Regions from separate parts of the Streptomyces sp. NBC_01591 genome, predicted to be linked through region 1. Evidence: riboswitches for the same ligand, from Rfam matches in the RefSeq annotation. Region 1 holds a riboswitch; each other region holds the start of a gene.

Region 1 (3,200 bases):
GGACCCCGTACTCGTGGTGCTCGCCGCCGCCGACCGCGACCCGGAACGCTTCGAAAACCCCGACACGCTCGACCTCGCACGGCGTGACAATCAGCACCTCGGATACGGGCACGGCATCCACTACTGCCTGGGAGCGCCGCTCGCCAGACTGGAGGGACAGACCGCGCTCGCCACGCTTCTGAACCGCCTTCCGGACCTGCGGCTTGCGGTGAAACCTACCGATTTGCGGTGGCGTGGCGGGCTCATCATGCGTGGACTTCGCACGCTCCCCGTGGAGTTCACACCGGGGCCCGCCCGCGCAGAAAATGACACTCCGTCAACTCTGTGACTTTCACGTGATCCGCGCTGCATCGACTTGTGACACGCGTTCGAGTCCCGCTAGGTTCACCGTTCGACTCACCAGTCGCACGTCAGTCACACGGAAGGCAACCCCATGGGCTCCGCGAACGGCAGACACCGTCGCCCCCGTCAGGCACCCGCCATCGTCGTCGCCGCGGGCGTGACCGGATCGGCCATCGCCATCCCGCTGCTCGGCGCCTCCGGTGCGCACGCGGCCGACGCCACGACCTGGGACCGGGTGGCCGAGTGCGAGAGCGGCGGCATGTGGAGCGCCGACCTCGGCAACGGCTACTACGGCGGTCTGCAGTTCTCGCAGGAGACCTGGAAGGCGTACGGCGGTGAGGCGTACGCGGAGCGCGCCGACCTCGCCAGCCGGGCGCAGCAGATAGCGGTGGCCGAGAAGGTCCTGGACGACCGGGGCCCGCAGGCCTGGCCCAGCTGCGCGGTCATCTCCGGCCTCGCGGTGGACGGGACGCTGCCGGGGGTCGACCCGGGTTCCGTCCCCGCCGACGACCCGACCGGGAGCGCGAAGCCGGCTGACGACGCGTCGACGGACCCGTCGAGCGACGCCGTACCGTCCGAGAGCGCCTCGGACGGTACGGGCGCCGTGGACGGTGCGGACGGCCCGGACGGGGCCGACAAGCCGTCAGGGAAGGCCTCGCCGTCCCCGAAGTCCTCGGCCTCGACCACCCCGTCCTCCGGTGCGCCCTCGGAGGCGCCCTCCGACGCACCCCGTGACGCGTCCGATTCGCCCGACTCGTCCGGTGATGTGGGCGGCAAGCATCGTGGCACGCCGGCCGCCGAGGGGAATCGCGACACGGGCGGCGGCAACCGTGAGTCGGGCCGTCACGCCTCCCGCGGGGGCAACGGCGCCCGCGACACGGCCGAGCCGGTGGCTGACGGCGCGTACACCGTCCGGCCCGGCGACAACCTCTGGTCGATTGCTGATGCACAGAAGGTTCCCGGTGGCTGGCCCGCGCTCTACGAGGCCAACAAGGGTGCCGTCGGCTCCGACCCGGACCTCGTCCTCCCTGGCCAGAGCCTCGATCTCGATGTGAAGGTCAAGTGAGGGTGGTCTGATAATCGACTAAAAACGCCCCAAAAACTGGGCCAGTTCAGGGACCTATGTCCGCTTATGCGTAAGTGAGACATGGGTCTCTTTGCGTCAACTGGCGTGTCGCGCCTGGGGAGCCCTTCCGCATCACGTCCCACCTGCGGAAACGACAGTTCTTCAGATGCAAGTACGGGTTGATTGTCCGATGTGTCCATCTTTGAATGTGGGGGTTGCGTATGTTTACGGTCGGAACCGCTCGCACCGCGGGCCCCGTCGACCGTCACGCCGAATCCTGCCGTCGGTCGAAGGGAACAGACGCGTAAAGCGCCGTAGGCAGGAGCGGGGGACCCAGGTAAGCGCCGGGCCCGATCGTCGAAAGACGCATCAGGACCGGCTTGGGGTGAAGTCGCGTGCTAGGACGTGCGACCGGGCAACTCACTTGGCCCGAACCCGACAGCTCACCTCGCAGGCGTCGGTGAGGAGAAGTTCCATGCTGCTTTCCAGCAAGGGCAAGCACCGCCGCCCGTCCAAGGCCGTCCGTATCGCCACGCTCGCCGGTGTCGCCGGTGCCGCTGTCGCCGTGCCCCTGATGGGTGCGACCAGCGCCTCCGCCGCCTCCGTCGCCACCTGGGACGCCGTCGCCCAGTGCGAGTCCGGTGGCAACTGGTCCATCAACACCGGCAACGGCTACTACGGCGGTCTGCAGTTCTCGCAGTCCAGCTGGGCCGCCGCCGGCGGTACGCAGTACGCCGCCCGTGCCGACCTGGCCACCAAGGCCCAGCAGATCGCCACCGCCGAGAAGCTCCTCGACATGCAGGGCCCGGGTGCCTGGGCCTGCGCCGGTGCCGGTGGCCTGACCAACGACGGTGTCGACCCGGGCGTCGACGCCGGCTCCTCCTCGAACTCCACCGCGAGCTCCGGCGCCACCGAGCAGCAGAGTGCCCCGGCTGCCCCGAAGCAGCAGTCGCAGCCGACCCAGCAGGCCCAGCCGAAGCAGAGCGAGCGCACCGAGGCCCCCGCCGCCTCCCGCTCGGAGCGCTCCGCCACCCCGCAGGCCGAGTCGAAGAAGACCGTCACCACCCCGACCGGCGAGAAGGTCAAGAAGGGCGATGGTGAGTACAAGGTCGTCTCCGGCGACTCGCTGAGCGAGATCGCGGCCGACCACAAGGTCGAGGGCGGCTGGCAGCAGCTGTTCGAGCTGAACAAGGACATCGTCAAGGACGCCGACCTGATCTACCCGGGTCAGCAGCTGCACCTGACGAAGTAGTCGCGGCTCTCTCCTCCCCGAGTGCCCCGGCCCGGCGCGCATTCCCCCGTACGCGCCGGGCCGGGGTTCTGCCGTTTCCGCTCGGGGGAGCGCCGGATCGTTCAACTGTTGTAGTTACCGGCCAGTAAATTTCTGGCTGTTTGCCCGGCAATGTGCGCCCTTGGGTCCTTTTTCGTCCCAGGGGACGGGCGGTCGTCGGGCTGAGCGGGCCGGGCCGGTTAGGCTCTTGTCGCAAGGCCAAAGTGACCCTGCACAACCAGCGTCATATCCCAGAAGGAGATGCCTCGTGCCGTCCATCGACGTCGTCGTAGCCCGGGAAATCCTCGACTCCCGAGGTAACCCCACGGTCGAGGTAGAGGTCGGCCTCGACGACGGCAGCACGGGCCGTGCTGCCGTTCCGTCCGGCGCCTCCACCGGCGCGTTCGAGGCCATCGAGCTTCGCGACGGTGACCCCAACCGCTACCAGGGCAAGGGCGTCGAGAAGGCCGTCCTCGCCGTGATCGAGCAGATCGGCCCGGAGCTCGTCGGCTACGACGCCAC
Region 2 (3,200 bases), 4.2 Mb from region 1:
GCAGATGGCGCAGCACGGGAATGCCACGGGTGTCGAAGCCGGTGGTGACCATGACCGTGCCGACCGCTTGGGTCAGTTCGGCAACGGCGCGCTCGAAGCGCTCGGCCACGTCGTCGGGGTCGGTGCCCGGCCGGATGATGTCGTTGCCGCCCGCACAGAAGCTCACCAGGTCGGGTGCGAGCTCCTTGGCGCGCGGCACCTGCTCCTCGACGATCTGGTCGAGGAGGCGTCCGCGTACGGCGAGATTGGCGTACCTGAAATTCCCGTGCACGGAACCTTCGGTCTCCGTCGCCGCATCGGGGTCCGGGAGCTGGTCCGCGAGAAGTACCGCGAAACGGTCCGCCCAGCCGACGAAGGTCCCGTCCGGGCCGGGGTCGCCGACTCCCTCGGTGAAACTGTCGCCAATCGCCGCGTACGACCCGATGACGCCCTGTCGGTTGTTGACGCCACGTTGATTTTTTCTCGAATCGTCTGCCACAAACGCTTATCCTGCACCGCCGAATGTGACCTACGCGACCGTAATAAGGGGTTGACGGGTGGTGAGATAGACCACCCAGTCAGTTTTTGGTAAAGGGGGAATAAGCAGCAGGGGCGGTGCGCCGCCGCGCACCGCCCCTGCTGTGTTGCTCAGGTCATGCTGTCACCCAGCTGCCCGGCCGTTCGGCTCAGACGTAGATGCCGTGCGAGGCCAGGTAGGCGATCGGGTCGATGTCCGAGCCGTAGGCCGGGCCCGTGCGGACCTCGAAGTGAAGGTGCGGACCGGTGGAGTTGCCGGTGGAGCCGGAGAGGCCGATCTGCTGACCGGCGCTCACGGCCTGGCCCACCGAGACGGAGGCGGAGGACAGGTGGCCGTACTGCGAGTAGCGGCCGTCGGCGTGCTTGATGACGACCTGGTTGCCGTACGCGCCGCCCCAGCCGGCGGCGACGACGGTGCCGGAGGTGATGGACTTCACGCTGGTGCCGGTGGCGACCGGGAAGTCGATCCCGGAGTGGCTGCCGCTGGACCAGTTGGAGCCGGAGGCGCGGTAGTTGGTGGTGTGGTTGCCGGGGACCGGGTGGACGTAGCCGGAGCCGTTGCTCTGGGCGGCCGGGGCGGAGGCCGGGGCCTTGGACTCCGGGGCGGCCGAGGACTTGGCCGGGGCGGACTTCTCCGCGGCCGTCGAGGGCGCTGTGGCCACCTTCGACGGGAGGGCCGAGCCGGTGCCGGCGCCGGTGGGCGCGGCGTTGCCGGAGGCCTTGGAGCCGAGGGTCAGCTTCATGCCCGGGAAGATCAGGCTGGGGTCCTCGCCGACGACCTTGCGGTTGTCCTGGTACAGCTTCTGCCAGCCGCCCTTGACCTTGTGCTCGGCGGCGATCTTCGACAGGTAGTCGCCGGAGACGACGGAGTACGTCGTGGTCGTGGTGGCTGCCTTCTTCTGCGCGACCGGCGCGGCGTGCATGGTGGCGGCGGCCGACTGCGGCGCGGCGGCCGGGGCGGCCTGCTCCGCGGCGTGGGCACCGGTGGCACCGAGCAGCGGCAGTGCGACGACGGCGCCGCCGGCGCTTGCCGCGGCGACGCCACGGGCGATGGTGCTGATCTTCGGACGACGGTGCTTACCCGATATGGGCATGAAGTATTTCCTCTCCGGCGCCTGCGAGGTGAGCTGTCGGGTTCGGGCTGGAGATGCCCGGCCGCGCTGAGCGCGACTTCACCCCGAGCCGGCCGGAATTCTCCGGTCGGCGGCTTACCTGGTTCCCCCGCTCCTGCCACGCGATGAGTGGATGCGAATTCCGGTCGGCGGCAGGATTAGGCGGTCCGTCCGGATTGACGGTGACCGTAAGCGAGTCGGGACGATGAGAACAAGCCACGGGTTCCACACCGGAATCCGCGCCGGGGAAATCGGCGCGGAATTCCGGTCACACTCCGTGGATTAAGGATCTTGAATTTCCGCGCCGCGCACGGAATACCCGACCCTCCCGTCACCACACACCGTCACGGATATGATCCCGCTCACGAGACGGCGATCATCTCCCATACAAACGGGCGATGTTCGGACAAAAGCCCGCATTACGGACATGTCCCGTCTGTCACCCCCGCCGCAGCCTCAGCACCCGCGCGTCGAGATCCCCCCGGAGTCCGGTGTGCAGCCCCTGATGCAGCAGTACCGAACCGTGGTGCACCGCCCCCGTGTCCAGGCAGGTGTACGTCGCCGCGGGGTCGAGCCCGCGCAGCCGCAGGGCCGGGGGCCGCTCCCCGTATCGCTGCGCCTCCAGCCACATCAGGACCACGGTCTCCACCCCGTGGACGTACTGGACCGCGCTCAGTCCACCGCGCGGCTCACGCAGCCGGTACAGCGCTCCCTGCTGCACGACCGGACGGATCTCCTTGTAGAGGTCCACCCAGGTCCGAGCCTCGGCCAGCTCCTCCTCGCTCCATTCGGTGAGGTCCCCGCCGACCCCGAGCACACCGGCCATCGCACTCACGAAACGGAAGCGCAGCGAGCTCACCCTGCCGTTGAGCTGGTGGTTCGGGCTGTCGGTGACCCAGGCGGCCATCACCCGGGCCGGATGGATGTGCCCGAAGCCCTCCTGGATGGCGAGACGGTCGAGCGGGTCGGTGTTGTCGGAGGTCCACACCTGGTCCGTACGGGACAGGATCCCCAGGTCGATCCGGCCGCCGCCGCCCGAGCAGGACTCGAACGCGACCGAGGGGTGCGCGGCCCTGAGCCGGTCGATCAGTGCGTACAGAGCGTCCACATGCTCGACCCAGAGTTTCTGCGGGTACTCCTCGCCCGGCCAGCCGGCATCGGTGAAGCAGCGGTTGAAATCCCATTTCACATAGTCGACGGGCGTCTCGGAGAGCAGCGTGTCCAGCTGTTCCCAGAGATATTCCTGCACATCGGGGCGGGCCAGATTGAGCACCAGCTGGTTGCGGTACTCCGTCCGCGCCCGCCCGGGGAAGTGCTGCACCCAGTCGGGGTGCGCGCGATAGAGATCACTGTCGGCATTGACCATTTCCGGCTCGACCCAGATGCCGAACTGCATGCCGAGCCCGTGCACTTCGTCGGCGAGCGGCTTCAGCCCGCCCGGGAAGCGGTCCGGATTGGGCGTCCAGTCGCCGAGCCCGGCCCGGTCACTGGTCCGCTGCCCGAACCACGCGTCGTCCACGACGAACAACTCGACACCCATCGCTGCGGCGCGCTCGGCGAGGGCGCGCTGCT
Region 3 (3,200 bases), 1.1 Mb from region 1:
CGGGCTGCCGTGTCCTGGAGTTCGCCCTCGTACGTGTCGCGGGAGACCAGGTTGTAGTGCGGCTGAAGGGCGACGTAGCGGGCCAGCCCCTCGCGCTCCGAGAAGTCCAGGGAGGCCTGGAGCCGCTCGGGGCTGATGTTGGAGGCGGCGATCTCCCGGACCTTGCCCTCCTTCACCAGCTGGTCCAGAGCGGTGATGATCTCCTCGACCGGCACGGTCTCGTCGTCGAAGTGCGTGTAGTAGAGATCGATGTGGTCGGTGCCGAGCCGGCGCAGCGACTCCTCGGCCGCGGCCTTGATGTTGGCGGGGGCGAGCCCCTTGTACTCGGGGTGGGCACCGACCTTCGTGGCGACGACGATGTCGGAGCGGTTGGCGCGGGCGGCGAGCCACTTGCCGATGACGGTCTCGGACTCGCCGCCCTTGTTGCCCGGGATCCAGGCGGAGTACGCGTCGGCGGTGTCGATGAAGTTGCCGCCGGCCGCGGCGTACGCGTCCAGCACGGCGAATGACTGCGCCTCGTCGGCGGTCCAGCCGAAGACGTTGCCACCGAGAGCGAGCGGGAAGACCTGAAGGCCGGAAGAGCCCAGTTCACGAAGAGAAGTCATAAGTGGATCAACGGATTCCGGCGAGTCCGCTATTCCAGGTGCCCGCCGTTTTCTCCACCGACCGCTCTTCCCGGCCGACCGCTCTTCCCCGCCGCTCACAACAGACCGGCAGCCCTGACGTCGGGGGGTGAGCGTCAGGGCTGCCGGGGTTCATCGGCCGGCGAACCGGCTCGGACCATGAGCCCCGCGAGGTGGGCGGGGCAGGCGTCGCCTCAGATGTTGAGGCCCTTGCCGCGGAGCCAGGCCATCGGGTCGATGCCCGTACCGTCGGCGGTGTGGACCTCCAGGTGGAGGTGGGGTCCCGTCACATTGCCGGTCGCGCCGACCCGGCCGATGGTCTCGCCGGTGGTGACCTTCTGGCCCGCGCTGACGCCGATCGAGGACTGGTGGCAGTACCAGATCTCCGTACCGTCCTCCAACTCCAGCACGGTGCGGTAGCCGTACGAGCCTGCCAGGCCGGCCGACTTGATCGTGCCGCCGTGAACGGCCTTGATCGGGGTACCGGTCGGAGCGGCGAAGTCGAGGCCGGTGTGGTAGCCGGAGGACCACATCGAACCGGCCTGGCCGTAGGTCGAGGTGATCGTGTACGAGAAGGTCGGGATGGCGTAGCTGGCGGCGAGCTTGGCGAGCCGCGCGGCCTCCGCCTTCTTCTTGGCCTCCTCCTCCGCCTTCTTCTTCTCGGCGGCGGCCTTGGCCTCGGCCTCGTCCTGCTGCTTCTTGGCCTCGGCGGCGGCCTTCTCCGCGGCTTCCTTCTCCTGAGCAGCCTTGGCCTCGGCGTCGGCGGCGTCCTGCTGCTGCTCGGCCTGCTGGAGGATGCGGGCGCGGAGCGCCTCGCCGGCGTCCGTCGCACCCTGCTCGGCCTCGGCGGTGGTGAGGCCGGCGGTGGTGAGCGGGGCGGAAGCGGCGGCGATCTCGGCCTTGTCCGGCTCGGACTCGTCGGAGAACAGGGAGCCCACGCCGGGAAGGGACTTGGCGTCGGGGAGGTTGTCCGAGATGGAGTCGGGCACGGAGATGGAGACCGGCGGCTTGCTCTGCGCGCTGGCCATGCCGCCCGCGCCGACCGCCGCGATGACGCCGACACCCAGCACCGTGGAGCTGCGGGCAAGTCCGTTGCGCTGCTTGGCGACGCGGTGCCTGCCGCGCACGGGGCGGACGGACTCCTCGGTGGGGTTCCACTCGTCCCAGCCGCGTTCGGGTTCACCGTTGCCGTCGGCGCGGAAGTCGTTGCCGAACTCGCCGGTGAACTCGGTGGTGAACTCACCCGTGAAATCGGCGGTGAACTCGGTGGTGAAGTCGCCACCCGGCTCGGTGCCGTAGCCGGGATTGAACCGAGACGGGGCCTCGGGGGCAGGCTTGTTGGACGCCACGGGGGCGCACTCCTTTCCTTCCTTCTCGCCTACCGGGTTAGCTGACGGGTTCGGAGCAGGAAGGTCTCCTACGGGCCCCTCTGCCTCTCACGAGACACAGGTGTCCGATTCACCCCATGTAGGTGGTTCCCCGGTTCCCTTGCGGAATTCGGCGCTCGCGCACGGTGCCGCCACTGATGACGGCTGGGACGACCGCGCTGCGTTATCGAACGTTAATAGACACCGGGGCCGTATTCCAAGCTGTTCCCACTGATCGTTCACGTCTTTGGCCTGAGCCTTACGGGACATAAGCGGGTGGAAACGGACGAGTTGACCGACCCTCAGCCATTACCCCGTTTCTGACGTTGCGTCAAATGTTATGCGGAGCGGCGTCTTTCGGTTACGCACGGTGGCATCGCGTCCGCCACATCACAGCCCCTCGTGCAGCCCCCCGCACCAGACCCGCCCCTCACGCCTCCTCCGCGCCGACGATCCGCACGGTCCTTCGCCGGTCCGGCTGCCCCTCCGCAGGACGTACGACCGCGAGCAATGCCATGTCGTCGGTCGACTCACCCCCCGTGTGCAGGCGCACGTCATCGGTCAGCGCGGACAGCAGTTCCTCGGGCCCGGGGAAGATCCGCCCGCGCAGCCGGGCCGCCGGATCGTAGAAGACCCCCTCGGCGTTCCGCGCCTCGGAGAGGCCGTCCGTGTAGAGGAGCAGGGTCGTCCCGGCCGGCAGGTCCCACTCGTCCGTGTGCTCCGGCCACACCCCCAGATCCATCCCGAGCGGCAGCGCGGGCACGGAGGGCTTCAGTACCTCCAGTGCCCCGTCCGGGTGCAGCAGGATCGGCTCGGGGTGGCCGCGGTTGACGATCCGCACCCGGGGCAGCCCGGACGGGATCTCGGCCAGCACGGCGGTGATGAAGCCCTCCAGCACGTCGAGCCCGCCCCGTCGCGCCTCCTCCCGCCCCAGCGCCCGTTCCAGCCGCCTCGCCACCCCCTCCAGCGAGGGTTCCTGCTCGGCCGCCTCGCGGAACGCCCCGATGACCACCGCCACCGTCTCCACGGCGTCGAGCCCCTTCCCCCGCACGTCCCCGACCACCAGCCGCACCCCCCACGGGGTGTCCGCCACGGCGAACAGATCGCCGCCGACGAACTCGTCCGCCTGTGCCGCCTCGTACCGCGCCGCGACCTGCAGCCCGCCGGTCCGGTCGGACGGCTGCGGCAGCACCGCGCGCATGGCCGTCTC
Region 4 (3,200 bases), 4.8 Mb from region 1:
CTGCCGTTCCGCTGCCGCCGGGCCAGCTTCACATGGGTCTCCTCCAGTTCGCGTTTCTGGCGGCGCACGTCGGCCTCGGCGGACCGCAACATCCGCCCGGCGGCCTCCTGTTCGGTGGCCACGGCCTCCTCGTACGCGGACCAGCCACCGCCGTACCAGTTCACGGATCCGGTGCGCAGTTCGGCGATGCGGTCCACGCGCTCCAGCAGTTCGCGGTCGTGGCTGACCACGACCAGTACGCCCGAGCGCCAGGAGTCGACGGCCTCGTAGAGCCTCCGGCGGGCGAACACATCGAGGTTGTTGGTGGGCTCGTCCAGGAGCAGGACGTCGGGGCGCTCCAGCAGCAGCGCGGCCAGCCGCAGCAGGACGGTCTCACCGCCGGACAACTGGCCGACGGTGCGGTCCAGTTCAATGCCTCCCAGCCCGAGCGAGCCGAGTGTCGCCAGGGCCCGTTCCTCGACGTCCCAGTCGTCGCCGATCGTCTCGAAGTGCTTCTCGTCGACATCGCCGGCCTCGATGGCGCGCAGCGCGTCGCGCCGCTCGGCGATGCCCAGGGCCCGGTCCACCCGCAGTGTTGTGTCGAGGGTGATGTTCTGCGGAAGGTGGGCGAGGCTGCCGCCGACGGTCACCGACCCCTGGGACGGGCGCAGTTGACCGGCGAGCAGTCGGAGCAGGGTGGACTTGCCCGCACCGTTGGTGCCGACGAGACCGATGCGGCCCCGGCCGATGCTGAGGGAGAGCCCGTCGAAGACGGTCGTGCCGTCCGGCCACCGGAAGGTCAGGGCCGAGCAGGTGAGGGAGGCGCCGGGGGTGGTGGGTCTCGCCATGGTGTTCCTCGCAGTCGCAAACGTGGTGAATGGGGGCCTCGTATGCGAGCACCACGCAGCGACCGGGCAGGGGCAGAGGTGTGGCGGTCCAGAAGATCGAGGGACGGCTCATGCACCGAGGTCGCATCCACGCGGGGTCACGGGCAGTGCGGAGCACTGCTACAGCGTGACGGGCGTACGGGCGGAGCCGTACGGCGCGATGTTCGCGAACCTCAGATGCGCAACGTCCACCTCTATCGGAGACAACAGGACATGGAAACCATAACGACAGGGAGGGGGAAAGGCAATGCCTCCCGGTGCCGGGTGGGCGTCGGGGGCGCGAGACCCGCACGGCGAGGCATCTGTCCGGTATGAGTTATTCACCCGAATTGATCTTTTGGTTAATAAAAGGATCATTCGCCACCAATATCGCTTTTAATCATGGCGCGAAATGCACCTTTTGGGTATTTGTGGCGCGAGTCACGTTCGGCGCCCTGGACGGCGAGTCGCGCGAGTCGGTTCCCTTTCCGGGCAAGGAAAAGGGGACGCGCGGTGTGAGGTGGATTACCGAAATTCCCGTGCCTTGATCTTGTGGGTGAATTGCATTCGAAAATTGGGGGCTTGTCCCTTTCGTGTCTCCTCGCCTACGGTCACCGTCAATCCGGACGGAACGCCGAATCCTGCCGCCGTCCGGCAATCCGACCCACTCGTGTACGGCAGGAGCGGGGAACCCAGGTAAGCCGCCGATCCCGGTATCCGGAACGGCTCGGGGTGAAGTCGCGCCCATGTGCGGCCAGGCATCTCCAGCCTGAACCCGACAGCTCACCTCGCAGGCGACGGAGAGGAATCCATCATGCCCTCAACGGGTACGTACCGTCGTCGTAAGTCCACCTCGCTGACCCGGGGTTTCATCGCCGTGGGCACGGGCGCAGCCGCCCTCATGCTGCCGCTGATCGGTGCCCACACCGCCTCGGCGGCGCCGGCGCAGTCCGTCAGCGCCGCCGCCCCGGCCGCGCAGTCCGCGACGTACACGAACGATCTGGACGGCTGGATCAAGGAGTCGCTGGCCGTCATGGCCAAGCACGGCATCCCCGGCAGCTACGCCAGCATCCACCGCAACATCATGCGCGAGTCCTCCGGCAACCCCCTGGCCATCAACAACTGGGACTCGAACGCCGCCGCCGGGACGCCGTCCAAGGGGCTCCTCCAGGTCATCGATCCGACGTTCCGGGCCTACCACGTGCCCGGTACCGCGATGGACAGCTACGACCCCGTCGCCAACATCACGGCAGCGTGCAACTACGCGGCCGCCAAGTACGGCTCCATCGACAACGTCTTCGGAGCCTACTGACGTACGGCGCCGCCGCCCGGCCGTCGCCCCCGCGGTCAGCCCAGCCGCGGGGGCGTCCAGTCGGCGTGGCGCAGGATCGTGCGGACGGTGACGCGGGACGGTGCGAGCCGCAGCGCTGTATTGCGCAGGGCGACGGCCGCCGGACGGGACAGCTGCTGGCCCATCCGGCCGGCCTGCCGAGCGGCCCGGGCGACCGACTGGCTGCGGGGCCGGCGCTCGGCGTCGTAGCGGCTGAGCGCCGACTCGACGGTGGGTTCGGTGGCGAGCGCGGCGGCCAGCGTCGCCGCGTCCTCCAGTGCCTGGCAGGCCCCCTGGCCGAGATTCGGGGTCATGGCGTGGGCGGCATCGCCGAGCAGGGCGACCCGGCCCACCGCGTAGGAAGGGAGCGGGGCGACCAGCTCGTTGACGTCACGGTGCAGGACGGCATCGGGCCGGGTCGCCGCCAGCAGGGCGGGAATGGGGTCGTGCCAGCCGCCGAACCGGCGGCGGACCTCGGCGAGCGGGTCCGGATGGCGCACACCGGCGGGAGCGTTGAGCACCGCGTGCCACTCTGCCCGGCCGTCCGAGAAGGCGATGTGACCGAACTCGGCCCCCGGTCCCCAGGTGAGCTCGAAGTCGGTCCGCAGGTCGACCGGGGACTCGGTGATGGCGCGCAGCACCGTCGAGCCGCTGTAGGCCGGACCGGGGTGCCCCGGGAAGAGCTGGGAGCGCAACCGGCTGCTGATCCCGTCGGCGGCCACGACCAGATCCGCGTCGCGGAGAGTGTCACCGGCGGTGAGGCGCACCCGCGAGGCGTCGGATCGGTCGACGGACGTCACCTCGGCCCCGATGACCAGGGATCCGGGCGGCAGCGCCTCGCGCAGCAACCGGTGCAGCGTGGCCCGGGGGATGCCCACGATCGGGGTCCCCAGCTCGCGCTCCAGCGCGGCTCCGTCCATACGTGCCAGCAGGCGTCCGTCCGGGGTGCGGGTGCCACCGGTGTACTGGGGCCGCGCGGCCGCGCGCACTCCCGCGCCGACACCGAGGGCATCCAGCGCGCGCAT

The links. A riboswitch is a leader RNA that binds a small molecule or an ion and turns the genes downstream of it on or off. The one in region 1 is predicted to bind cyclic di-AMP.
Region 2: linked by a shared signal. The riboswitch ahead of OG978_RS36000 (M23 family metallopeptidase) and the one ahead of OG978_RS16625 (transglycosylase family protein) in region 1 are both predicted to bind cyclic di-AMP.
Region 3: linked by a shared signal. The riboswitch ahead of OG978_RS21720 (M23 family metallopeptidase) and the one ahead of OG978_RS16625 (transglycosylase family protein) in region 1 are both predicted to bind cyclic di-AMP.
Region 4: linked by a shared signal. The riboswitch ahead of OG978_RS38765 (transglycosylase SLT domain-containing protein) and the one ahead of OG978_RS16625 (transglycosylase family protein) in region 1 are both predicted to bind cyclic di-AMP.

What each region holds. Positions count from the first base shown of each region.
Region 1 is NZ_CP109327.1:3,586,419-3,589,618, reverse strand. It holds gene OG978_RS16635 (cytochrome P450 family protein) at 1-328, shown strand, start outside; gene OG978_RS16630 (transglycosylase family protein) at 434-1,408, shown strand; cyclic di-AMP (ydaO/yuaA leader) riboswitch at 1,709-1,880, shown strand; gene OG978_RS16625 (transglycosylase family protein) at 1,884-2,660, shown strand; gene eno (phosphopyruvate hydratase) at 2,947-3,200, shown strand, end outside.
Region 2 is NZ_CP109327.1:7,772,827-7,776,026, reverse strand. It holds gene OG978_RS36005 (SGNH/GDSL hydrolase family protein) at 1-478, opposite strand, end outside; gene OG978_RS36000 (M23 family metallopeptidase) at 666-1,610, opposite strand; cyclic di-AMP (ydaO/yuaA leader) riboswitch at 1,614-1,770, opposite strand; gene OG978_RS35995 (alpha-galactosidase) at 2,068-3,200, opposite strand, start outside.
Region 3 is NZ_CP109327.1:4,657,771-4,660,970, reverse strand. It holds gene OG978_RS21725 (aldo/keto reductase) at 1-605, opposite strand, end outside; gene OG978_RS21720 (M23 family metallopeptidase) at 818-1,972, opposite strand; cyclic di-AMP (ydaO/yuaA leader) riboswitch at 1,984-2,136, opposite strand; gene OG978_RS21715 (PP2C family protein-serine/threonine phosphatase) at 2,421-3,200, opposite strand, start outside.
Region 4 is NZ_CP109327.1:8,369,791-8,372,990, forward strand. It holds gene OG978_RS38760 (ABC-F family ATP-binding cassette domain-containing protein) at 1-827, opposite strand, end outside; cyclic di-AMP (ydaO/yuaA leader) riboswitch at 1,468-1,657, shown strand; gene OG978_RS38765 (transglycosylase SLT domain-containing protein) at 1,660-2,157, shown strand; gene OG978_RS38770 (FAD-dependent monooxygenase) at 2,193-3,200, opposite strand, start outside.